Regions from separate parts of the Azospirillum largimobile genome, predicted to be linked through region 4. Evidence: riboswitches for the same ligand, from Rfam matches in the RefSeq annotation. Region 4 holds a riboswitch; each other region holds the start of a gene.

Evidence for each region. A riboswitch is a leader RNA that binds a small molecule or an ion and turns the genes downstream of it on or off. The one in region 4 is predicted to bind thiamine pyrophosphate.
Region 1: linked by a shared signal. The riboswitch ahead of ACWPKK_RS20925 (LuxE/PaaK family acyltransferase) and the one ahead of thiO (glycine oxidase ThiO) in region 4 are both predicted to bind thiamine pyrophosphate.
Region 2: linked by a shared signal. The riboswitch ahead of ACWPKK_RS14995 (ABC transporter substrate-binding protein) and the one ahead of thiO (glycine oxidase ThiO) in region 4 are both predicted to bind thiamine pyrophosphate.
Region 3: linked by a shared signal. The riboswitch ahead of ACWPKK_RS05880 (ABC transporter ATP-binding protein) and the one ahead of thiO (glycine oxidase ThiO) in region 4 are both predicted to bind thiamine pyrophosphate.

The regions. Positions count from the first base shown of each region.
Region 1 covers NZ_CDRMUA020000003.1:737,698-743,415, forward strand. The annotation lists gene ACWPKK_RS20905 (ABC transporter substrate-binding protein) at 1-397, opposite strand, end outside; gene ACWPKK_RS20910 (ABC transporter permease) at 404-1,153, opposite strand; gene ACWPKK_RS20915 (ABC transporter ATP-binding protein) at 1,150-1,932, opposite strand; gene ACWPKK_RS20920 (acyl-CoA reductase) at 1,922-3,397, opposite strand; gene ACWPKK_RS20925 (LuxE/PaaK family acyltransferase) at 3,412-4,524, opposite strand; TPP riboswitch at 4,628-4,760, opposite strand; gene ACWPKK_RS20930 (AraC family ligand binding domain-containing protein) at 4,941-5,285, shown strand; gene ACWPKK_RS20935 (hypothetical protein) at 5,422-5,718, shown strand, end outside.
Region 2 covers NZ_CDRMUA020000002.1:347,100-352,817, forward strand. The annotation lists gene ACWPKK_RS14985 ((2Fe-2S) ferredoxin domain-containing protein) at 34-366, shown strand; gene ACWPKK_RS14990 (DMT family transporter) at 620-1,534, shown strand; TPP riboswitch at 1,568-1,682, shown strand; gene ACWPKK_RS14995 (ABC transporter substrate-binding protein) at 1,754-2,890, shown strand; gene ACWPKK_RS15000 (branched-chain amino acid ABC transporter permease) at 2,895-3,767, shown strand; gene ACWPKK_RS15005 (branched-chain amino acid ABC transporter ATP-binding protein/permease) at 3,982-5,667, shown strand; gene ACWPKK_RS15010 (ABC transporter ATP-binding protein) at 5,664-5,718, shown strand, end outside.
Region 3 covers NZ_CDRMUA020000001.1:1,251,307-1,257,024, forward strand. The annotation lists gene ACWPKK_RS05865 (universal stress protein) at 1-420, opposite strand, end outside; gene ACWPKK_RS05870 (ABC transporter substrate-binding protein) at 528-1,469, opposite strand; gene ACWPKK_RS05875 (ABC transporter permease) at 1,485-2,252, opposite strand; gene ACWPKK_RS05880 (ABC transporter ATP-binding protein) at 2,249-2,989, opposite strand; TPP riboswitch at 3,040-3,146, opposite strand; gene ACWPKK_RS05885 (acetoin utilization protein AcuC) at 3,227-4,399, shown strand; gene ACWPKK_RS05890 (hypothetical protein) at 4,549-5,196, shown strand.
Region 4 covers NZ_CDRMUA020000001.1:275,912-281,629, reverse strand. The annotation lists gene ACWPKK_RS01295 (hypothetical protein) at 1-1,240, shown strand, start outside; gene ACWPKK_RS01290 (methyl-accepting chemotaxis protein) at 1,327-3,390, opposite strand; TPP riboswitch at 3,626-3,725, shown strand; gene thiO (glycine oxidase ThiO) at 3,717-4,898, shown strand; gene thiS (sulfur carrier protein ThiS) at 4,895-5,104, shown strand; gene thiG (thiazole synthase) at 5,224-5,718, shown strand, end outside.

The sequences.
Region 1 (5,718 bases), on a different contig from region 4:
TCAGGTCGGCGGGCTTGACGATACCGTTGGCCTTGGGCGACACCACGTTGAAGACGTTCTGCGGGTAGATGTTGTAGATGGCGACCAGCTTCTCGCCCTTGTCCAGCGCCAGATAGAGGGCAGCAGGATCGGTGAAGGCGATGTCAGCCTTGCCCGTCAGCATGGTCTGGATAGCCGACCCGCCGCCGGTGCCGGGCACATAGTCGAGCGCGATGCCCTTGGCCTTGAAGAAGCCTTTGTCGGGCTCTGCCAGCAGGTTGGTGATTTCGCTGATCGGCTGGCTCCAGCCCGCCACCGTCACCTTGTCCAGTGCTTGGGCAAGTGCGCCTGACATGCCGCCCAGCAGCAGCGCCCCGACGAGGGCGGACACGCCCGCCGCACGAGAAAACAGCCCCATTTCCTGCTATCCTTTCGCCTGTCGAGACAACAGCCACCGCTCGACCAGCAGCGTGGCCTGATACACCAGCATGCCCAGCGCGGTGATGACCGCGAACAGGGCGAACATCAGCGGGGTGTCCATCATGCCCTGCGCGGCGATGATCGAGGCGCCAAGCCCCTGGCGTCCGCCGATGAACTCCCCGACGACGGCGCCGACCAGCGCCAGCACCACCGCCACCCGCAGCCCGGCCAGGATCACCGGCAGGCCCGCGGGGATCTTCAATCGCGTCAGGGTGCGCCAGCGCCCGGCGCGCAGCATGCGGAACAGCTCCCGCTTGGCGGGATCGACGCGGTCCAGCCCGGTCAGCGTGTTCTCCAGCAGCGGGAAGAAGCAGATCAGCGCCGTAATCGCGACGGTGGAGGTCATGCCGAAGCCGAACCACAGGATGAACAGCGGCGCCAGCGCCAGCTTCGGCACCACCTGACTGGCGATGACGTAGGGGTAGAGCAGACGGCGCAAGCCCGCGACCTCCGCCAGCGCCACCCCGGCGACGAAGCCGACGAGACAGCCGATGCCGAGCCCGAGCGCCATTTCCGCCGCCGTCACCGCCAGATGCGGCAGCAGCCGTCCGCTCGCCAGACCGCTCCACAGCGCCGCTCCCACCGCCGAGGGCGGCGGCAGAACCAGCGCCGGAATCCCCGACCAGCGGCAATAGCCCTCCCACCCCGCCAGAAGCAGCAGCGGCAGCAGGATCGCGGCGATGCGGGTCGTCATTCCGCCGCCTCCGCCCGCCGCAGCCCGGCCGCGCCGTCCATGGCATGGCGAAGCTCACGGCACAGCGCGTTGAATCGCGGGTCGTAGCGCAAATCGCGCGGGCGCGGGCGCGGCAGGTCGATGGAAAGGCTGTGGCGAAGCTGCCCATCCGCCATCACCGCCACGCGGTCGCCCAGATAGACCGCCTCGGCGATGTCGTGGGTGACGAACAGCGCGGTGGTGCCACGCTGCGCACACAGCCGCAGCAGATCGTCCTGCAACTCCTCGCGCGTCAGGGCGTCCAGCGCGGCGAAGGGCTCGTCGAGCAGGAGCAGCGCCGGATCGGCGATCAGCGCGCGGGCCAGCGCCACCCGGCTCTGCTGGCCACCCGACAGCGCCCGCGGCCCCCGCTCCGACAGCCCGGTCAGCCCGACCCGCTCCAGCAGATCCAGCGCGCGGGCGCGGTCGTCGGCGGTGGCGCGGCGGTGCAGCGTCACCGGCAGCAGCACATTGTCGAGCACCGTCAGCCATTCCAGCAGCGTCGGCGCCTGGAAGACGAAACCCACCGCATCGCCCGGCCCGCACACCGCCGCGCCGTCCAGCCGCACCCGCCCGGTGGCGGGGGTGAACAGCCCGGCGGCCAGCTTCAGCAGCGTGGTCTTGCCGCAGCCGCTGCGCCCCAGCAGGCAGTGGATGGCGCCGCGGCCGACCGCCCAGTCGACGCCGTCGACGATGGCCGCACCGCCGTAATCGAAGCGTACACCCTCGAACGTCAGGAAGGCCGGCGGGTCAGTCGGCATAGCGGGCCAGCCCCTCCGCCAGCGCTTCCGCCGACCGTTCGATCTCCGTCACCGTCACCAGATCCAGCAGGTTGAACCGGCCGTCATGATGCCAGCCCGCCTCCGGCGCGGTCATGGTGCCGAGCGCGCAGAACCGCGTCACCCCAGCCGCCCCAAGCGGCCCGGCCAGCCTGAACAACTCCTCCGGCGGCGCGGCGATGCCGGCGGTCTGCAGCACGGCACGGTGCGGGGCGACGCGGCCCGCCACCTCCGCCAGATCGTCCACCGCGACCACGGAAATCGTCCGGTTCAGCGCGGTCGGCGCCAGCCCGTCGGGCGCATCGGTGCAGGACACGCACCAGCCGCCCGCCGGATCCGACAGCAGCAGATGGCCGGACCCGTCCAGGCCGCGCATCGCCTGCCCGTCGCGCCAGCCGGCGACCTCCCCGGCCTCCGCCATCGACAGGACACGGCGCGGGTGCTTGCGGGCCTGCACCGCCAGTTCATGGGCGAGCATGGCGGCGAAATCCTGCGGCGACAGCCGGCCGCCGCGCTCGACGAACAGGGTCTGCGGCGAATAGCAGCCCTGCTGGTCGTAGCGGGCGATGTCGTGGGCGGCCAGCCGCGCCGTCTCCCCCGACCGACGCGGGTCCAGCGCGGCGCGCGACACCAGCGCAAAGCTGATCTTGTGGCCGTAGGGCAGGAAGCGGGTGGTCACCGGCACCCGGTCGCGGATCGCCGCCAGCGCCGCGGTGCCGCCATAGGCGACCACCGTATCGGCCTGGGCCAGCCATGCCCGCTCCGCCGCCGCGTCGCCGCCCTTCCACCACACCACGGCCAGACACTCGCCCAGTTTGGGGTCGATCTCCGACAATAGCTGCGCGAACCAGCCCGCGAACAGCGGCTCGGCGCTGGGCAGCTTGCCGACAGTGCCGGACTTGACCAACAAGCCCGAGATCAGGCTCCACAGGGGCAGTCCCGGCACATTGCCCGCCCAGACATGCAGCAGCAAGTCCGGGCCGAAGGCGCGGGTGAAGCCGCCCTTGGGCGCCGGCTGGAATTCGTCCAGCACCAGCGGGTTGGCGAAATCCTCCGCCAGGAAGCGGCGCAGTTCGTGGGCGCGGAAGGTCTTCAGATAGCCGGTCAACCCCAGCCTGACCATCTCGGCGTCATAGCCGGTGACGACGGGCAGCAGCCGCTCCGCCCTTTGGCGCCACGGATCCTCGCGGTCGAGCAGCCGTTGGATCGCCGTGTCGATCACCGCGACGATGTGGGCCGTCGGCAGCGTCTTCAGATAGCCGCGCGCCGCCGCCCGCACCGTCGCGGAGACCCGCTCCACCTGCCCCGCATCCAGCACCGGCACTGCCACGCGCAGCGCCGCATCGCCCGCCCCGAAGGTCAGCACGCGCCGCTCCACCGCCTCCGGCGGCAGGCCGGGCAAATGGCCGGCCAGTTCAATGACGGACGGATCGTCGCCGAAGGCCAAGGCCGCGCTCCCGCTCAAGCGCGCGCGGCGGCGAGGAAATCCTCCACCGCCAGCGAGCAGCCCTTGGCCTGCGCGCCGGCGACGCGGCCCAGCAGGCGGAAGCCGCCCTCCTGCAGGATGCCGGCATCCTCGGTCAGGATGGCGGCGACGGAGTTGATGTGTGCCAGATCATGGTGAACCAGCACGCCCATGCTGCCGGGCGGCACGTCCCGGCCGGACAACGGATCGACGACGCGGCTGCGGATCCAATGCGGGCCGGACTTCAGCGACGGGCAGACCGCGTTGCCGTCGTCGTAGAACTGGGTGCTCAGCTCCGTCATGCCGTACATGTTGATGCAGCGTCGGCGCGGCACGCCGAAGAACTCGGCCAGCTGGCCGTAGAACTCGTCCGGTTCCAGTTCCCGCGACTGGCCCTTGAAGCCGCCGGTGTCGAGAATGCGGCTCCCCTCCGGCAGGGCGAAGCGGCGGCCGTCGCGCGCCATGGCATCCATCAGATGCACAAACCCATAGCTGGCGCCCAGCAGGGCGAAGGGCTCCCCCGACCGTTCGGCGGCGTCCAGCCGGTCATAGAGTCCGGCGATGTCGATGCCGGCTTCGCCGATCCAATGGCGGCTGTCCGGCGTGCCGCATTCCGCCCGCGCCAGCTCCAGGTAATGGGCGAGGGAGGAGTTCGGCATCGCCGTCTCGGTCGGAAACAGGATGCCCATCGCCATCCGCTCCACCCCAGCCTCTGAGCCCTGCATGAAGCGGCGGCGGAAGTTGAGCAGCATGGAGCGGTCGTAGACCGACAGGGTCGTGTGGTGGATCTGGCCGCGGATGCCGCCCTTGGTCGTGCCGCTGGTCATGAAGATGCGGGCGGACTCCTCCGCCGGGCGGCAGCTGAGCGTCAGATCCTTGAAGGCGTTGATCGGCACCGCCGGGATGTCGCGCCAGCTCTTCACCCCGCGCGGCGTCCGGCCGCGCTGCATGGCGAAGCGGCGGTAGGGCTGGTTGTGCTCGAACTGGTGGGCGAAGACCGCCAGCGCCAGGGCGTTGAAGGCCTCGTCGGCCGCCGCCCCGGTTCCGATGTCGGCCTCCATGAAGGCCAGGACCCTGTCGTAGATCACGCTGTCGTAGATCGCGCTCACCGCACCCTCCCCGCCCCGTTCTTCTCCAAGCGGCACCGACCGATGGAGCAACAAACGAATCCGGGACAAGCCTGTGGGGTATGGATCAGCGCGTCGGCCGCGAAGGCCTTCTCGTCCCGCATCCCTACGCCGGCATGACCCGGATCAGGTTCGAAGGGTTGCCGCGTCGCCCGGACGCGAAGGACCGGGCCGGCGGGTGTCTCAGCCTCCTGAACGAGGCTCCCCTGGGAACGGGACGGAGCCTAGAAGACCATCGCGCCGTCTGTCAACGACGGGGATGCCGGCTTTGCGGACGGCGGAAACGGCGCCGCATTGATGATTTCCGCTCTCCGACCTGTTGTACCGCTGCCGCCCCATGCCGCAGCAATCCCGATATCGGCTGGGGTGGATCGGCCCCTCTCTTGAAGGAGACGCAGATGACCGTTCGCAAATTCGCCGTGACGGACGTATCGCTGGAGCGCACCCCCGGACAGGACGCCGACGTGTTCGTCGGCAACGTGGTCGACCAGCGCCATGGCGGACCCGTCACCATCGGCTACGGCCGCTACGAACCCAACCAGAGCATCGACGAGGCGATTGCCGTCGACGACGTGATGGTGGTGCTGGAAGGGCGGGTCTCGGTCGCCTCCGATGCCGGCACGGTCACCGCCGGGCCGGGCGAGATCGTCTACATGCCCAAGGGTTCAAACGTCACCATCCGCTCGCACGAAGAGGGCGCCCTCACCGCCTACGTCACCTATCCGCACTGGCAGGAGGCTTGAGCGGACCCCGATCGCCGCTGATCGACAAAAGCAGGAAGAGTGTGGAGCGGCTCACATCCCAAAATCCGGGGCTTGGGTAGGGTCTGTCCATCGGCAACACGCCGCATCCCGCGGCCCCGAGACAGGAGACCAGATCATGATCCGCACCTCCCTGCTGACCGGCTTCGCTTCGCTCGCCCTGTTCGCCGCCCCGGCGATGGCCCAGAACATCTCCGACATCTCCAACACCGCGGCCGGGATCGGCAACACCGCCAACCAGAGCGCGCTGGTCATGCAGAAGTCCAAGGGTCCCTTCGCCGGTCCGAACGTCGCCACCGTCTCCAACCTCGCCGCCGGCATCGGCAACACCGCCAACCAGGACGCCTTCGTCAAGCAGCGGAGCGGCGGCGTGTTCAGCGGCGGGTCGATGGCGACGGTCGGCAACACCGCGGCC
Region 2 (5,718 bases), on a different contig from region 4:
CCATATGAAAATTATGGTTATGGAGCATGCCCGATGCCGCTCGACCTGCCGCAGACCTTCCGCCACCACGTCTTCTGCTGCGCCCAGCAGCGTCCGCCCGGCCATCCGCGCGGCAGTTGCGCCGCCAAGGGCGCCCATCCGCTGTGGCAGCGGCTGGACCAGAAAATCCAGGGCAAGGGCCTGACGGATGTGGGCATGGCGCTGACGGGCTGCCTCGGCTTCTGCTCCGCCGGGCCGCTGATGGTGGTGTATCCGGAAGGCATCTGGTACCGGCCGGAGACGCCGGAGGACGTCGACGAGATCGTCGAGTCGCATCTGGTTGGGGATACGCCGGTGGAGCGGCTGGTGATGGTTTTGACGCGGTGAGGGGATGGGGAGTGCTGGCTTCGATTACCCCCACCTAACCTCCCCCGCTGGGCGGGGGAGGGACTGCTGCTGCCTTCCCGAACAAGCGCTTGTCCCCTCCCCCGCCCAGCGGGGGAGGGTTAGGGTGGGGGCACCGTCAGCCGACGCTTAACAAAACCCCACGCCTACCAGACCTGCGGTTGCGGCATTGGGACGCAGAGGCGTTTGCCCATAATGTGGGCAGTCCCAGCCATTGCCGTTCCGAACCGATCCCATGACCGACGCCGAGACCGCCGACCTGCTGCCAGCCGAGGCCGATTCGGTCCCCTATGCCGTCGGCTGCTTCCTGGGTGCGATCCTGCTGTTCGCGGCGATGGACACGCTGATCAAGTTCCTGACCGCCGACTACCCGGTGCCGCAGCTGATGTTCGTGCGCTCGCTGGTCGCTTTCCTTCTTGTGGGCGGCTACACGCTGTGGCGGGGCGGCGGGATCGCGGCGATGCGGACCCGGCGGCCCTGGGGCCATGTCTGGCGGGCCTTCGCCGGGCTGATCTCCATGGGATGCTTCTTCTATGCGTTCCGCGAGCTGCCGCTGGCCGACGTCTATGTGCTGAGCTTCGCCGGGCCACTGTTCATCACCGCGCTGTCCGCCCCGCTTCTGGGGGAGCCGGTGGGCTGGCGCCGCTGGGTCGCGGTGGTGGTCGGATTCGGCGGCGTGGTGGTGATGGCGCAGCCATCGGCGGGGGCGCCGCTGGTGCCGGTTCTGGTCGGGCTGTGCGCCGCCTTGTTCTATGCGCTGGCGGCGCTCGCCGTGCGCGGCCTGTCGCGGACGGAGACCAGCGCGTCGATCGTGCTCTATCTGCTGCTGACGACGACGGTGGTCAGCGGCGCGCTGACGGTTCCCGTCTGGACGGCGCCGACCGCCTACGCGCTCGGTCTGATGGCGCTGGTCGGCGCGATCGGCGCCGGGGCGCAGGTGCTGCTGACCCAGGCCTTCCGCCGTGCGCCGCCGGCCGTGGTGGCGCCGTTCGAATATACCGGCATGGTCTGGGCCAGCCTGTTCGGCTGGATGGTGTTCGGCGACCTGCCGACCGCGCCGGTGCTGCTTGGCGCCATGGTCATCATCGGCAGCGGGCTCTATATCCTGCATCGTGAAACCGTGGTGGCGCGCCGCCGGCTGGGTTCTTGACAGGACAGGCCCGGCGGCGACACTCTCGCCGCCTGTTCACGGCTGGGGTGCCCCTGCCTTCGCCAGATCGGCGGATGCGGGGGCTGAGACAACACCCATCGAACCTGATCCGGGTCATGCCGGCGAAGGGAGCCGACCGGAATCCGACGGAACTGCTGCAAATGCCCCGTCCCCTCCGCGTCGCTTCGCTCGCCGGCGCGTGTTGAGGAGTTTTCGGTCATGCGGCGCGCGCTTCCCCTTCTGATCGGCCTGCTGGCCGCATCCTCCTGCCTGTCGTCCGCCGCGCGGGCCGACGACACGCTGTCCTTTCCGGTGCTGGTGCCGCTGACCGGCTTCCTATCGCTGGAGGGAACCAGCCAGCGCAACGGCGCGGTCCTGGCGCTGAAGCAGACCCCGGCCGGCGTCGCCATCGCATCGGAGGTCGTCGACACCGGCACCTCGCCCGAGGCGGCGGTGACGGCGCTGGAGCGGGCGGCCGGCAGCGGCACGGTCGGGGCGGTCGCCGCCAGCATGCTTGGCACCCAGATGCTGGCGATGCTGCCGCTGGCGCAGGAGTTGAAGCTGCCGCTGGTCACCGTGTCGGGCACCGCCTCGATCACCGAGCAAGGCAACCCTTGGGTCTTTCGCTTTTTCCCCGGCGATGCCGTGACCAAGGCCGCCCACGCCCGCTATGTGGTGGAGGAGTTGGGCAAGCGGCAGCCGGCCGTCATCTATCAGACCACCGCCTACGGGCAGAGCGGCAAGGCCCATCTCGACGCCGCCTTCAAGGCGCTGGGTGTGACCCCGGTGTTCGAGGAGGGGGTGGACCCGGCAGCCAAGGACCTTCTGCCGGTGCTGACCAAGGCGCTGGCCGCGAAGCCCGACGTGCTGGTCCTGCACCTGCATTCCGGCCCGACCGCGCTGCTGCTGCGGCAGGCGGCGTCCAGCGGGGTGGCCGTGCCCATCGTCGCCGGCTCCGCCATGCATCAGCCGAGCACGGCGGCCCTGCTGGAGCCGGCGGAGTTGAAGCGCGTTTGTGCCGAGACCGCGGCCTCGCCCATCTCCGGCGACACGCCGGAGGTCAAGGCCTTCACCGAGGCCTATCGCGCCGCCTTCGGCAAGGAGCCGGACGCCTTCGCGCTCGGCCAGTATGACGGCATGACGATGGTGCTGGAGGCGGTGAAGGCCGGCGCCCGCAGCCCCGACGCCATCCGCAAAGCTCTGTCGTCGGAGAGCTTAAAGGGCCTCGCCATGACCTACAAGTCCGACGGCAAGGGCAACATGGCCCATTCCGCCGTCATCGTCTGCTATGACGGGGCCAGCCGCGTGCCGGTGCTGGTGAAGCGGTACGACAACCCCGCGCTTGCGGCGAAGTGAGCGGATGGCGGCGCTTCAACTGCTGGTCAACGGCGTGGCGCTGGGGGCGGCCTATGCGCTGGTGGCGCTGGGCTTCGTGCTGGTGCTGAACGCCACCTCGGCGGTGAATTTCGCCCAAGGCGATCTTGTCATGGCCGGCGGGCTGCTGGCGGTGGCGCTGGCGCCGCTGATCCCGCTGCCGGGCATCGCCCTGCTGCCGGTGGTGCTGGCGCTGATGGCGGCGCTGGGGCTGCTGCTGGCGCTGGCGGCCTATCTGCCGCTGCGCCGCCGGCCGCCAGTGTCGGTCTTCATCAGCACCATCGCCATCGGCATCATCCTGCAGAACGGCGCCGCCATCCTGTTCGGGCCGGAGCCGCGCGCCGCGCCGCCGCTGTTCGGCGACGACACGCTTTACATCGGCGGGCTGGCGGTTCCCGAGCAGTCGCTCGCCATCGTCGCGGTGGCGGCGCTGCTGATCGGCGCGCAGCAATGGGTGTTCGCCCGCACGCAGCTGGGCCGCCGTCTGCGCGCCACGGCGCAGGACCCGGAGATGGCGCGTGCTTGCGGCGTGCCGGTCACCGCGATGATCCTGGTGACCTTCGCCATCGGGGCCGCCTGCGCCGGGGCGGCCGGGCTGCTGCTGGCCAACCGCTATTTCGTCACGCCGACCGCGGGCGGGGACCTGATTTTGAAGGCCTACATCGCCGTGACCATCGGCGGCTGGGGCTCCGTGCCGGGGGCCGTGGTGGGGGCGCTGCTGATCGCGCTGTTCGAGGTGGGGGTGTCGTCGGTGCTCTCGTACCCGGCGGCGCTGGGGGCGCTGTATCTGACGCTGCTGGCGATCCTGGTGCTGCGGCCGCAAGGCCTGTTCGGCGAAGCGGTGCGGCGCCGTGGCTGATCCGCTCTCCCCGGCAAATATCCCCTCTCCCCCCCGGGGAGAGGGTCAGGGTGAGGGGGTTCCGCTTGCCGGACGATCCTCGCGGCGCGTCCCCCTCACCCCAACCCTCTCCCCGCTTTCGGCGGACCTATGGTCCGCCTGTCGCGTCAGCGCAAACTTCGTTTGCGCGAGAGCGGGGGGGAGAGGGGGCTATGCCGGGGTGGAGAGTGTCGTATTGGGGATTGGTGCCCTCGCTCTCCTTGTCTACGCGCTCGCCTTCGCCTCCCCCTACGGCCTGCGCGTCCTGACCGTCGCCGGCGTCTATGCGCTGGCGACTTTCGGATTTCAGATCGTCTTCGGCCTCGGCGGAGCGCTGTCGCTGGCGCAGGGCGCCTTCTTCGGCGTCGGCGCCTATGTGACGGGCATCCTCGGCAGCCGCTATGGCCTTGGCTTCGAGGCGACCTTTCCGCTGTCGATGCTGGTGCCGCTTCTGCTGGCCCTGCCGGTCGGGCTGGCGGTGCTGCGGCTGGAGTCGCACTATTTCGCCTTGGCGACGCTGGGCATCGCGCAGGTGCTGCATCTGCTGGCGGTCAACCTGCCCGAACTGACCGGCGGCTCCAACGGGCTGGCCGGGGTGCCGGCTGTGGTGCTGTTCGGCTGGATGGTGCCGCGCGGCCTGCCGATGGCGGGGCTGGTCTGGGGGCTGGTGGCGCTGGGCGGGCTGGTGGGGTGGTGGCTGGCGCGCGGGCGGCTCGGGCGGTCGTTGACGATGCTGCGCGACGATCCGCTGGCGGCGGGAACGTTGGGGCTCGACGTCGGGCGGCTGCGGCTGACCGCCTTCGGCATCAGCGCCCTGTTCGCCGGAGCGGCCGGAGCGCTGGCGGTCCACACCCAGCGCGTCGTCTCGCCGGAGGTGCTGGAGTTCCCGGTCATGGTCTCCATCCTCACCATCGCCATCGTCGGCGGGCGGGGGCGGATGGCCGGTGCGGTGCTGGGCGCGGTGCTGCTGCTGCATCTGCCGGAATGGTTCCGCTTCCTGGAGCGCGGCTATCTGGTCGTCTACGGAATGGCCCTGCTGCTGACCGTTCTGCTGGCGCCCGACGGTCTGACCGGGCTGCTGGACCGCGCCGCCGGACGTCTGTTCGGCCGCCCCGCCCGTGCCTTGCCGGAAGCGCGCGAGCCGGCGCCGTCCGTTTCCGTGGACGGGCTGACGGTGGAGGGGCTGGCCAAGTCCTTCGGCGGCGTGCGCGCGGTGGATGGCGTGTCGCTGGAGTTGCGGCCCGGCGGCATCACCGGGCTGATCGGCCCCAATGGGTCGGGCAAGACCACGGTCATCAACCTGCTGTCGGGGCTGGAGCGTCCGGATGCCGGGCGGGTGCGGCTCGGCGGCCGGGACGTGACCGGTGCCCGCACCGACCGTCTGGCCCGTGCCGGGCTGGCCCGCAGCTTCCAGGCGGCGATCCTGCCGGAAGGGGCCGGCGTGCTGGAGGCGGTGGCCGCCGCCCGTCTGGCTTTCGATCCCGACGCGGAAATGGCGGAGGCGCATGCCCGCTGGGCGCTCGACCGGCTGGGCGTCGGCGAGCTTGCCGGGCAGGGCTGCGACGGGTTGCCGGCGGCGCTGCGGCGGCGGGTGGAACTGGCGCGCGCCCTGGTCCGCCGTCCGGCCGTCCTGCTGCTGGACGAGCCCGCCGCCGGGCTGACCGATGGCGAGAAGGCGGAACTGGCCGCGCTGCTGCGCGACCTGGCGGGTGAGGGGATGGCGATCCTGCTGGTGGAGCATGACATGGGCTTCCTGCTGCCGCTGGCCGGGCGGGTGCTGTGCCTCGACCGCGGGCGGGTGATCTATGACGGCCCGGCCGACGGGGTGCGCCGGGATGCGACGGTGGCGGCGGCTTATCTCGGCCGGGCGGGGACCGCATGAGTGCATTGCTGTCCGTCCGCGGCCTGACCGCCGGCTATGGTGGGGCGACGG
Region 3 (5,718 bases), 980 kb from region 4:
CACCGGGGTGGCGGTCTCCAGGGGCAGGCGGTCGGGGATGTTGTGAAGGGACACGCGCTCCCCCGCCCGGACTGCCGCCGATTGCGCCACCACGACCAGATCGGCGTAGGAAGCCCGTTCGGCCAGCAATTCGACGTGATCGCCTTCCTCGACCGTCCAGTCAAACGACAGGCCGTTCAGCGCCTGCTGCACCTCCCGCTCGATCCGCTCGGCATTCTCATGGGCGATGGCGGTGGCTTCCGCCATGAAGACGTATGAAGCAGCCCGGCCGGTGGCGCCCGCCGGCATCGACACCGGGGTGGCGACGTAGAGCGCTTGGATATGGGCGGAGAATTGCTTGGCCAGCGCTGCGGCAACGGCCATCCGGCCGGCGTGGGCGTCGTCGTTGGCCATGTGCAGCAGGATGGTCTTGATCGGCATACCCTTGCATCTCCCGATTTATGCTGTCGCCGATCATTGGGCGGCGGAGCGGTTTTCCTCTAGGTAACGCGCCGCCGGCCCGGAAGGCAATCTCGTCAAGCCGCGGATTACTTCACCACCACCGCATACTGGTCGACCGGCGCCACCTCCTTGATCAGGCCGCGCTCCTTCAGGAACTCGGCGAAGCGTGTGTAGCGTTCGGCATCCAGGGCGGCCGGGCTGTGGGAGAAGCGCGGCAGCGTGTCGGCCCAGGCGCGGCGGTTCAGTTCGTCGTTCAACTCCGGCCGACCCTTGACGAAGGCGGCCTGCGATTCCTCCGGATGGTTCAGGATGTAGAGCGTCGCGCGCTCCACCGCCGCCAGGAAGCGCTTGAAGCGCGGATCGTTGGCCTTGGCCTTGTGGGCGACCAGGATCAGCTCGTCATAGGGCGGCACCCCTTCCTCCTCCGGATAGAAGGCGCGGCCGGGATGCTTCTCGATGTCCAGCTGGTTCAGTTCGAAGTTCCGGAAGGCGCCGACCACCGCATCGACCTGACCAGACAGCAGCGACGGCGACAGCGAGAAGTTGACGTTCACCAGTTCCACGTCCTTCAGGCTCAGCCCGTGCTTTTCCAGCATGGCGCCCAGCAGCGCATCCTCGAAGCCCGCGATGGAGAAGCCGATCTTGCGGCCCTTGAGGTCCTTCAGCGTCTTCACCGGCCCGTCGCGCAGCACGACGACGGAGTTCAGCGGAGTCGAGACCAGGGTGCCGACACGGACCAGCGGCAGCCCTTCGGCCACCTGCAGGATCAGCTGCGGCTGGTAGGATACGGCAAGGTCGGTGCCGCCGGCGGCGACCAGTTTCGGCGGGTCGTTGGGATCGGCCGGAGCGGTCAGCGTCACCTCAAGACCGGCATCCTTGAAGAAGCCCTTCTCCTGCGCCACCACCAGTGGGGCGTGGTCCGGGTTGACGAACCAGTCCAGCATCACGGACAGCTTGTCCTGGGCCAGTGCAGGAAGCGCGGTCATCAGGCCGGCCGCCATCAGGCCGGCGGCGAACAGGTGCTTCATCGGGTTTTCTCCCCTTCAAGGATTGGCGTCTTCGGCCGGTTGGGTATCGGGTTGCCAGGGCAGGGCACGGCGGGCCAGCGCGTCGACGGCGGCATAGAGCGTCACTGCGAACAGCCCCAGTACCAGCACCGCGGCGAATAGGAGGTCGATCTGCATGCGGGCGTTGGCGTGCAGCATCAGGTAGCCGAGGCCGGAGGATGAACCGACCCACTCGCCGATCACCGCGCCGATGGGCGCCACCGCCGCGGCTACCCGCACGCCGGACCAGAAGGCGGGCAGGGCGGCCGGCAGGCGGATGTTCCACAGGATCGCGGCGGGCGAGGCGCCCATGGTGCGGGCAAGGTCGAGCCAGCCGGGATCGGTGCGGCGCAGCCCGTCGAACAGCGCGGTCGTCACCGGGAAATAGATGACCAGCACGGCCATGGCGATCTTGGACGCCATGCCGTAGCCCAGCCAAAGCACCAGCAGCGGCGCCAACGCAAAAACCGGGATCGCCTGGCTGACCAGCAGCAGCGGCATCAGCCAGCGCTGGGCGGTACGGAACCGCGCCAGCAGCAGCGCGCTGACGCCGCCCAGGGCCACCCCGGCCACCAGCCCGATCAGGATCTCGGACAGGGTGGTCAGCCCATGGCTCCACAGCAGGGGTGCCTGCCGCCGCATTGCATCGGCCACGGCCAACGGACCGGGCAGCAGGTAGCGCGGCAGGCCGGTGGCCCAGACCAGCACCTGCCAGCCGGCGACCAGCACGGCGAGCGTGACCAAGGCGCGCAGCAGCGCCCTCATTCCGCCAGCCTCCGCAGCAGCTCCGCCTGTAGCGCCAGCAATCCGGGATCGTCGACCCGGCGCGGCACCTTGCCGGACGGCTCCAGCGCCGGCCCCATGACGGCGGGACGCCCGGTCATCACATGCAGGCGGTCGCCGATGCGCAGCGCCTCCAGCGGATCGTGGGTGACCATCAGGACGGTGCGGCCGGTCAGCGTTTCCGCCGCCGTCTCCTGCAGCCGAAGCCGCGTGATGGCGTCGAGTGCGGAGAAGGGCTCGTCCATCAGGACCAGCGGCTTGTCCTCCATCAGCGTGCGGGCCAGCGCCACCCGCTGGCGCTGCCCGCCGGACAGCGCGGCCGGACGGTCGCGCTCCCGCCCCGCCAGACCGACGCGGTGGAGCAGCGAGCGGGCACGCTCCACCCGCACGGAATCGGGACGGCGGTGGCGCAGCCGGTCGCCCAGCAGGACATTGTCCAGAACCGTCAGCCAGGGCAGCAGCAGGTCCTGCTGCGCCATGTAGGCGATGCGGCCGGCCAGGGGTTGCCCGTCGCCGGTGGCGACGCAGGTCGGCGGCTCCGGCTCCGCCAGCCCGGCGAGGATGCGCAGAAGCGTGGTCTTGCCGACGCCGCTCGGTCCCAACAGGCAGGTGGTCCGCCCCGCCGGCAGATCCAGCGTCAGGTCGGAGAACAGCAGCATGCCGCCATAGGTCAGCCGCGCCTGCGACACGGTCACCGAAAGCGGCGGAATCGCCGGCATCGGGGCCGTCATAGCGGCAAGCATGGCGGGAGGGCGGAGAGGGTGCGCGTACGGTCTGGCATCACTGATCCCTACGCCGGCATGAACCGGATCAGGTTCCAGGGGTCGTTCCGCAACGGAACCTCTCAGCCGCCCATCGGCTCCCCCCAGTGAAGGCGGCGACTATAGGCGCGGACGATCCGCGACCGCAAGCATTGCCGCAGGCCCTTCCAGAGCGCGGAAGCGGCGGGGTGCCGCTTGACCGGCGCACGGCTCCGCCTAGTTTGTGGCGGGACCGATGGAGATCATCCCCTGACCACGCCTCTCCGCACCCCTCTGTTCATCGGCGGCGACATCTATCGCGGCTCGACCTATGGCCCGAAGCATCCGCTGGCGATCCCACGCGTATCGACCGCCATCGATCTCAGCCGCGCCATGGGGTGGCTGCCCGACAAGGTCTATCTCGACACCCATGTGGCGAGCGAACGCGAACTGGCCCGCTTCCACACGGCGGACTATATCGCCGCGCTGAAGCGGGCGGAGGCGGAGCAGCGGGTGGACGAGGCGACGGCGGCCCGCCACAATCTCGGCAAGCTGGAGAATCCCGTCTTCGCCGAGATGTACCGGCGGCCGGCCCACAGCAGCGGGTCGGCCCTGCAGGCGGCGCGCATCCTGGGCGACCGTCCGGCCGGGCTGGTCTATGCGCCGGCGGCCGGCACGCACCATGCGCGCCGCGACCGGGCCAGCGGCTTCTGCTATTTCAACGCGCCGGTGCTGGGCATCCTGGAACTGCTCGACCATGGGCTGGAGCGGGTTCTCTATGTCGACCTCGACGCCCACCATGGCGACGGGGTGGAGGAGGCCTTCGCCGACGACGACCGGGTGCTGACCATCTCCATCCACGAGGACGGGCGCTGGCCCTACACCGGCAAGGCGGAGGATCGGGCCGGCGGCATGGCCCGCAACCTGCCGGTTCCGCCAGGCTTCAACGACAGCGAGATGGAGCATGTGATGGAGGCGGCGGTGCTGCCGTTGGCCCGCGCCTTCCGTCCGCAGGCTATGGTGATCCAGACCGGTGCCGACGCCCTGGCCGAAGATCCCCTGAGCCGGCTGGAACTGTCCAACAATGCGCTGTGGGAGGCGGTGGCGGCCCTGCTGCCGCTGGCGCCACGGGTGCTGGTGGTCGGCGGCGGCGGCTATAATCCCTGGTCGGTCGGACGCTGCTGGGCCGGCATCTGGGCGGTGATGAACGGGATCGACCCTGCCGTGCCGCCGACGGCGGAGGCGGAAGCGGTGCTGCGCGCCCTAACCTGGAACCGCGCCGCCGGTCGCAACCCGCCGGAGCACTGGTTCACCACCCTGGCGGACGAACGCCGGCCGGGGCCGGTGCGTGACGCGGTGAAGCGGGTGGCGGAGATGGCGGCATCCTGACACATTTCCGACGAATTTGGAGCGAAGCCGAGACGATTCGTTGACGGGGTTGGATTGTTCGTTGATCCTCGAAGCTCCGCACCGGTGCCGATCGTGCCGATTCCGGCAGATCGCATGGTGCGGGTTTCGGGAGGAGAACGGGCGGGCGGATGTCGAACACGACGCTGTTCCTGATCGCCATCGTCATCATCATGCTGGCCGCCGTCCCGGTCGCCATGATGCTGAAGGATTTCCTGCCGAACATCCTGGAAAAGAGCAGCGGTCTGGAGCAGATCGAGAACCGCGTCTACGTGCTGCATGCCGAGGCGCACGAGCTTCAGAACCGCGTCAATCAACTGGTCCAGCGCCGCAACAGCCAGTCTTCCGAACGCCACCGGCTGGAAACCGACATCCGCAAGGCGGAAAAGCAGATCAGGGATCTGGCGGAACAGCCGCCGCTGTTCGTGCATGAGGTCGGCGATCCGCAGGCCGGCCTGATGAAGTTCGTCGCGACCGTCACGCAGGAGAAGGCATCGGCCGCCGCGCGGGCCGCCGGTGACCGCGGGCCGGTCAACCCCATCTGGCGCTGCGCCAATGTGGCGGAGGTGTGGGCGTCCAGCTTCGACGAGGCCAAGCAGATGGTCGACGTCGCCTTTCCCTTCAAGCTGGGCTTCCAGAAGTCGTTCATGCGCGGCGACGCGCGGACCGGCGGCGGTAAGGGGGGTGCGAAGGGCGGCGCACCCCAGCCCCCGGCAACGGCGCGGGCCAAGGCCGCTTCCGCCATATCCGGCGCCGTCACATCCGGCGCCGCCACATGATGATCAACTTCATCATCGTTCTGGGGATCATCGCCATCGGCGCATGGCTCGGCAACGTGCTGCTGTCGGTCGAACAGCGGGTGTCGCAGGCCCGGCAGCGCGTCCGCGGCGTCCGCGGCACGCTGGACAAGCTGGACGCGACGATCCACCGCCTGCACCGGGAGGAGGAGAACCTCCATGGCGAGATCGAAGAGTTGGTCCGCGACATGGTGGAACTGCGCAAGAAGCAGGTCGAGGTGCATCAGCGCCTGACCGAGGCGCAGAACCGCCGCCGTCCGCAAATCCTGATCCTGACCGACCGCCGCAACCCCGGCGACAAGGAATGGCTGGTCACCATGGTGAACCAGCAGATCGGCGAGATCGACGCCGCCCACCCGCTGGCTGTCGAATGGGCGCGCGGACGCGATTATCTGGTTTGGGCGGAATCGGAACGCGAGGCCGCCGAACGCGCCACCCGCCGCTTCAGCGCAAGGCCGGGCTATCAGGTGAAATCGGTGACGGCGGTGAAGGAAGACCTCTACA
Region 4 (5,718 bases):
GGAGGTCCTCGGCCGGGTGCTTCCCAGCGCCGACGAGGGCACGGTGACCCTGGACGATGCCCGCGCGGCGATGCGCCCCCAGGCGGAATCGTCGCGGGCCGCGCCGCCGCCGGCCGCCGCCATGGCCGCTCCCACGCCGATGGCGCCCGCCCCCGCTCCGATGGCCGAGCCGCTGGCGAAAACGGCGCCCTATGGTTCCGCCGCCGGCACGCCGGCCGTCGCCGCCGTCCGCAGCGCCGAGGCCGGGGCAGCCGAGGGCGCCCAGGTGCTGTTCCGCTATCCGCAGCCGGTCAGCGTTCCGAACGGCGGGACCCTGATGATGCCGATCGCCGCGCGCGCCCTGCCGGTGGAGCGGGTGGCACTTTACCAGCCCGCCAGCGATGGCCGCCACCCGCTGGCCTCGCTGCGGCTGCGCAACGACGGCGACACCGCCTTGCCGCCGGGGCTGCTGACCTTCTACGACCGTGCTTCGAAGAGCGATGGCACCGGTGCTGCAACCAGCGCTTATGTCGGCGACGCCCGCATGGCGACGCTGCCGGCGGGCGACAGCCGGCTGCTGTCCTTCGCCGTCGATCAGGCGGTGACCATCGACCGCGAGGAGAAGCCCAGCCGCCGGCTGTCCCGCGCGACCATCGCCGACGGCGTGCTGACCCTGTCGGTGACCGACCGGCAGAGCACCACCTACACCGTTGCCGGCGCCCCCGACGGTGACCGCAGCCTGATCATCGAGCACCCGCGCCGCCCCGGCTGGGAGCTTGCCGAACCGGCGGGCAACAAGCCCGACGCGACCGCCGCCGCCTACCGCCTGCCGCTGGCGGTGCCGGCCGGCAAGACGGCGACGCTGACCGCCACGCTGGAGCGGCCGCGGCAGGAGCGCATCGTCCTGACCGACCTAACGGCCGACCAGATCGCCGCCCGCGCCGACGCGGCCGAACTGCCGCCGGAGGTGCGTCAGGCGCTGACCACGCTGGCCGGCCTGCGCGCCGCCGTCGCCGAGAAGGAGCGCCGCATCGCCGAGCTGGAGCGCGACCGGGCGGAGCGCATCGCCGACCAGGACCGCCTGCGTGAGAACCTGAAGGCCCTGCCCGCCGGCAGCGACCTGCACAAGCGCACGCTGGCGAAGATGGCGGAGGCCGAAAACCGCCTCGACGCACTGGCCCGCGACCTGACGACCGCCCGAGGCGAAGCGGAGGCCGCCCGCCAGACCCTGCGCGAGCGGGTGAAGGCGCTGGCGATCTGAGGGCGCGGCAGTCGCTTAAAGCCCCTCTCCCCTTGCGGGAGAAGGGCTACTCGCGTCCAGAAGTCTCGGCCCCCTCGCGGCACCCCTCACCCCGCACGGTCCAACTGCTTGAGGAAGCCGATGTAGCGGTTGATGTCCTCCATCCGCCGGGCGTGGTCGTTCAGGTCGGACAGGCGGCCTTCGATGGCCCGCTGTGCGCCCTCCACCTCGTCGATGACGGCGTTGATGTCGGTCTGCAGGGCGTGGGCGGCGGTGGCGGCCTCGTCCATGCGGACGCTGGTGTCGTCCAGCTGGCTGCCGACCGAGCGGACGGAGGTCACCACCTGATCGATGGCGCGGCGGGTGTCGCCCAGCGTCTGCTTGGTGTCGTTGGCCAGCTTGCGCACCTCCGCCGCGACCACCGCGAAGCCCCTCCCCGCCTCGCCGGCCCGCGCCGCCTCGATGGTGGCGTTGAGCGCCAGCAGGTTGGTCTGGCTGGCGATGCCGTCGATCACCGACAGAACCTTTTCGATGCTCTTCACCACGGTGGACAGCTGGCTGAACTCACGGACCAGCTCCTCCTTCCGCTCGGAATGGCCTTCGAACAGGCCGGCATGGCGGGTCAGCGTCGCCTCGATGGCGGACATGGAGCCGCCGATGCGCGCGGCGTAGCTGGCGGTTTCCTGGACGCCGCTGTTCAGCGTGACAAGGGCGTCGAGGTAGCTGTGCATCCGCTCGATCACGCTGTTGCGGATGCGGCTCAGCAACTCCAGCCGGTTGTAGCGGGTGGCGATGAAATAGCTCTGGAACCGGGCGTAATGGACCGGAAAGCGGTCGACCATGTCGTCGGAAAAGGCGGTGCCGGGCGGGACCTCGAAGAACATCAGGGCCGACAGGGTTTGGTTGATGTTGATGCCCAGCAGTTCGCCGAAGGTGGAGAAGCCGGCGGCGGCCAGCCCGTCGAAGGCATGCACCCGCGACAGCTGGTCCGGGTTGTTCAGACGGCGCAGGATGCAGTCGTTCAGGATGGCGCCCACCGGCCGCGGCTTGTCCCGCAGATAGGCGGCGAGGTCGTCCTCCGTCTGGCGGACGAAGTCGGTGGCCTCCACCAGGCACAGCGAATCGCCGGGATTGACGTCGCAATAGAAGGCGACCTCCCCCTTCTCGAAATCGAAGCCGGAGATGGAGCGCACGAACAGCTCCCCCTCCATCTCGATGGCGAAGGTGTTCTTGGCGAGCTTGGCCGGAAGCTCCTGCGGCTTGCAGCGCAGCGCCTTGGCCAGCGCGTCGATGAAGCTCACCACCTCGAAGCCGTCGCGGTCGATCACGCCGCGCACGATGCGGCGCATCGGGTCGGCGTCCACCACCGCGAAGCGGGTCTGGGTCGGACGGAAATTCTGCGACTTGAAGATGCCGTAACGGATGCCGGGCGCCATCTTCAGGAAGATGGTCAGCGCCGAATTCTCCAGCACGCGCTGGCCGTCGAACAGGCGGGTGTTGCGGAAGTCCAGCGTGCCGCCGGCCGAGCCGCCGATGAACAGGCAGGGGAAATGGCCGGAGCGGTAGACCGCCTCCATGAACCAGCTTTCGCTGGCCGACAGCCCGTCGATGAAGGTCAGCGCCACCGTGTCGTGGCTGTCGACCGCGAAGGGAACGCGGACGCGGTCCAACTCGCCGCGGATCGCCTCCACCCGTGCAGGGACGTCACGGGTCGGCCGGCCGCCGCGCAGATCCTCGCAATGCAGCGGGACGGCATGGATGCTGATCCCCGCGAACAGGCGCGGGCTGAAGGATTGCAGGACCACGCTGTCCCAGCGGTCGCCCGCCTTGCGGTAGAGCGGCTGTCCGTCCGCCGCGCATAGCTCGCCCGCGGTGGAGACCAGCACCAGCTGCGTGGCCGGCGGCAGGGCGGAGCGCACCGCGCGGGCGGTGGCCGCGAAATCGACATGCGGCGAGACGAAGCCGACGACCAGCGCCGGGGCGCCGGCGGCGAAGCCCAGCCCGTCCAGTGCCGTGGCGCCGATCTGTGCGGCCGGCAGGCAGAGGCTGCGGATCGGCGCCTCCGCCGGATCGGCTGCGGCGGTCGCGATGGCCGTATTGCCGGACTCGGCAGCATTCGGACCGGTACCGGAGGAGGCGGTCGCGGAGTCGGAGCGGAAGAAGGACAGCATGGCGGGCGATTCCTCGGACGTCTTGTTTGATTCCGCATGCCAGCCGCGTCGATCGTTTCGCCGACGCCCTGCCACCGGAAATTTTGCGGATAGTTTAGCTCCCGATCGGTGGCTTCGCTCATCGGGGGAACTCCTTATCCAGCCGTGGCATGGGGTCGCACGCCTTGATGGGCCGGGCAGATGGGCCGGGTGCCGATTCCGCTTGTAGGGCCAGCGAAACATTGGCATAAGGCAAACCATAGGCCTGGGGTGCCGTGCGGTGGTCGCGCGGCTGAGAACACACCCATCGAACCTGTCTGGGTAATTCCAGCGAAGGGAGCCGCCGCATGATCCATGCGCCAGATCCGCATCCATTTTCCGTTCCCGAATCGGGAATCCGTCCCTCCGTCGCCGTCATCGGTGCCGGCTGCATCGGCCTTGCCATCGCCTGGAGGCTGGCGTCGGCCGGCTGCCGCGTCGATCTGTTCGAACGGGGACAGGCGGGCCGCGGCGCCACCCATGCAGCCGGCGGCATGCTGGCCGCCTGCGTCGAAACCGAACCGGGAGAGGACGGGCTGCTGCCGCTGACTCGCGCCTCCCAGGCGCTGTGGCCGGACTTCGCCCGCGACCTGGAGGCTGCGAGCGGCATGGCGGTGGACCTGCGCACCGAAGGCACCATGGTCATCGCGCTCAACGCCGACGATGCCGCCAAGGTCCGTTTCCTGCACGGTTTCCAGCGCGACCTCGGCCTTCCGGTGGAGTGGCTGGGCGGGGCCGAGGTGCGCCGGCGCGAGCCCTTCCTGCAGCCAGGCGTGGCCGGCGCCCTGTTCTGTGCCGGCGACCATCAGGTCGACAACCGCAAGGTCGCAGCCGCCCTGCAGCGCGCCGCCCTGGCCGCCGGCGCCCGCCTGCATGAGCAGTGCGGCGAGGTGGCTCTGGCGGTGGAGGATGGACGCGCCGTTGGTGTGCGTGTTGCTGCAACTCTGCACCGGGCCGACCGGGTGGTTCTGGCCGCAGGGGCTTGGTCGGCCGGCGTGCCGGGCCTGCCGCCCGCCGCGAAGCCGCCGGTACGGCCGGTCAAGGGGCAGATGGTCTGCCTGCGCATGGACGCCCGTCTGCCGCTGCTGCGCCATGTGGTGTGGACGCCTGGCACCTACCTGATCCCGCGGCTGGACGGCCGTCTGCTGATCGGCGCCACGACGGAGGAGCGCGGCTTCGACGACCGGCTGACCGCCGGCGGCCAGTTCGCGCTGCTGGAAGGGGCGTGGCGCGCGCTGCCGGGCATCGCCGAACTGCCGATCGAGGAGGCCTGGGCCGGCTTCCGCCCCGGCAGCCGCGACGACGCGCCGATCCTGGGGGAAAGCGGCATCCCCGGCCTGATCCACGCCACCGGCCACCACCGCAACGGCATCCTGCTGACCCCGGTGACCGCCGACGGCATCGCCCGGCTGGTGCTGACCGGCGAGACCGACCCGCTGTTGCGCCCCTTCGCCGCCGACCGCTTCGTTGCGGCGGGAGCCGCCGCATGAGCGCCGTCCTCCGCATCAACGGCCAGGAAGAACCGCTGTCCGCCGCCTCGGTCGGCGAGCTTCTGGCCGCGCGCGGCATCGCCGCAGGCGCGCCCGGCGTCGCCGTCGCCCTGAACGGCGCCGTGGTTCCCCGCCGCCGCTGGCTTGAGACCCCGCTCCAGCCCGGCGACAGCCTGGAAATCGTCCGCCCCATCCAGGGCGGCTGACCCCCCTGATCCTCCCTCTCCCGCCCCCGACACGGGAAGAATCCCCTCTCCCCCCTGGGGAGAGGGGGGATTTCCCCGGGCTGGTCGCCGAAGGAGAGGGCCTTTGAAAGGCTCCCACCATGCCCCAATCCACCCCCGACATCCTCACCATCGCCGGACGCGGCTTCGGCTCGCGGCTGTTCCTCGGCACGGCCGGCTATCCGAACCAGCAGGTGATGCTCGACGCGCTGGAGGCCAGCGGCAGCGAGCTGGTCACGCTGGCGATCCGGCGCATCAGCCTGGACGGCTATTCGGAAAGCCTCGTCGACGTGCTGGCCCGCGCCACCGCCGGGCGGCCGACCGGCCCGGTCGGGCTGCTGCCCAACACCGCCGGCTGCATGACCGCCAAGGAGGCGGTGCTGACCGCCCAGCTGTCGCGCGAGGCGCTGGAAACCCCCTGGATCAAGCTGGAGGTCATCGGCGACCGCGAGCTGCTCTATCCCGACGTGGAGGAACTGCTGCGCGCGACCGAGGAATTGGTGAACGACGGCTTCGTCGTGCTGCCCTATTGCAACGACGATCCCGTCACCTGCCGCAAGCTGGCCGACCTGGGCGCGGCGGCGGTGATGCCGCTG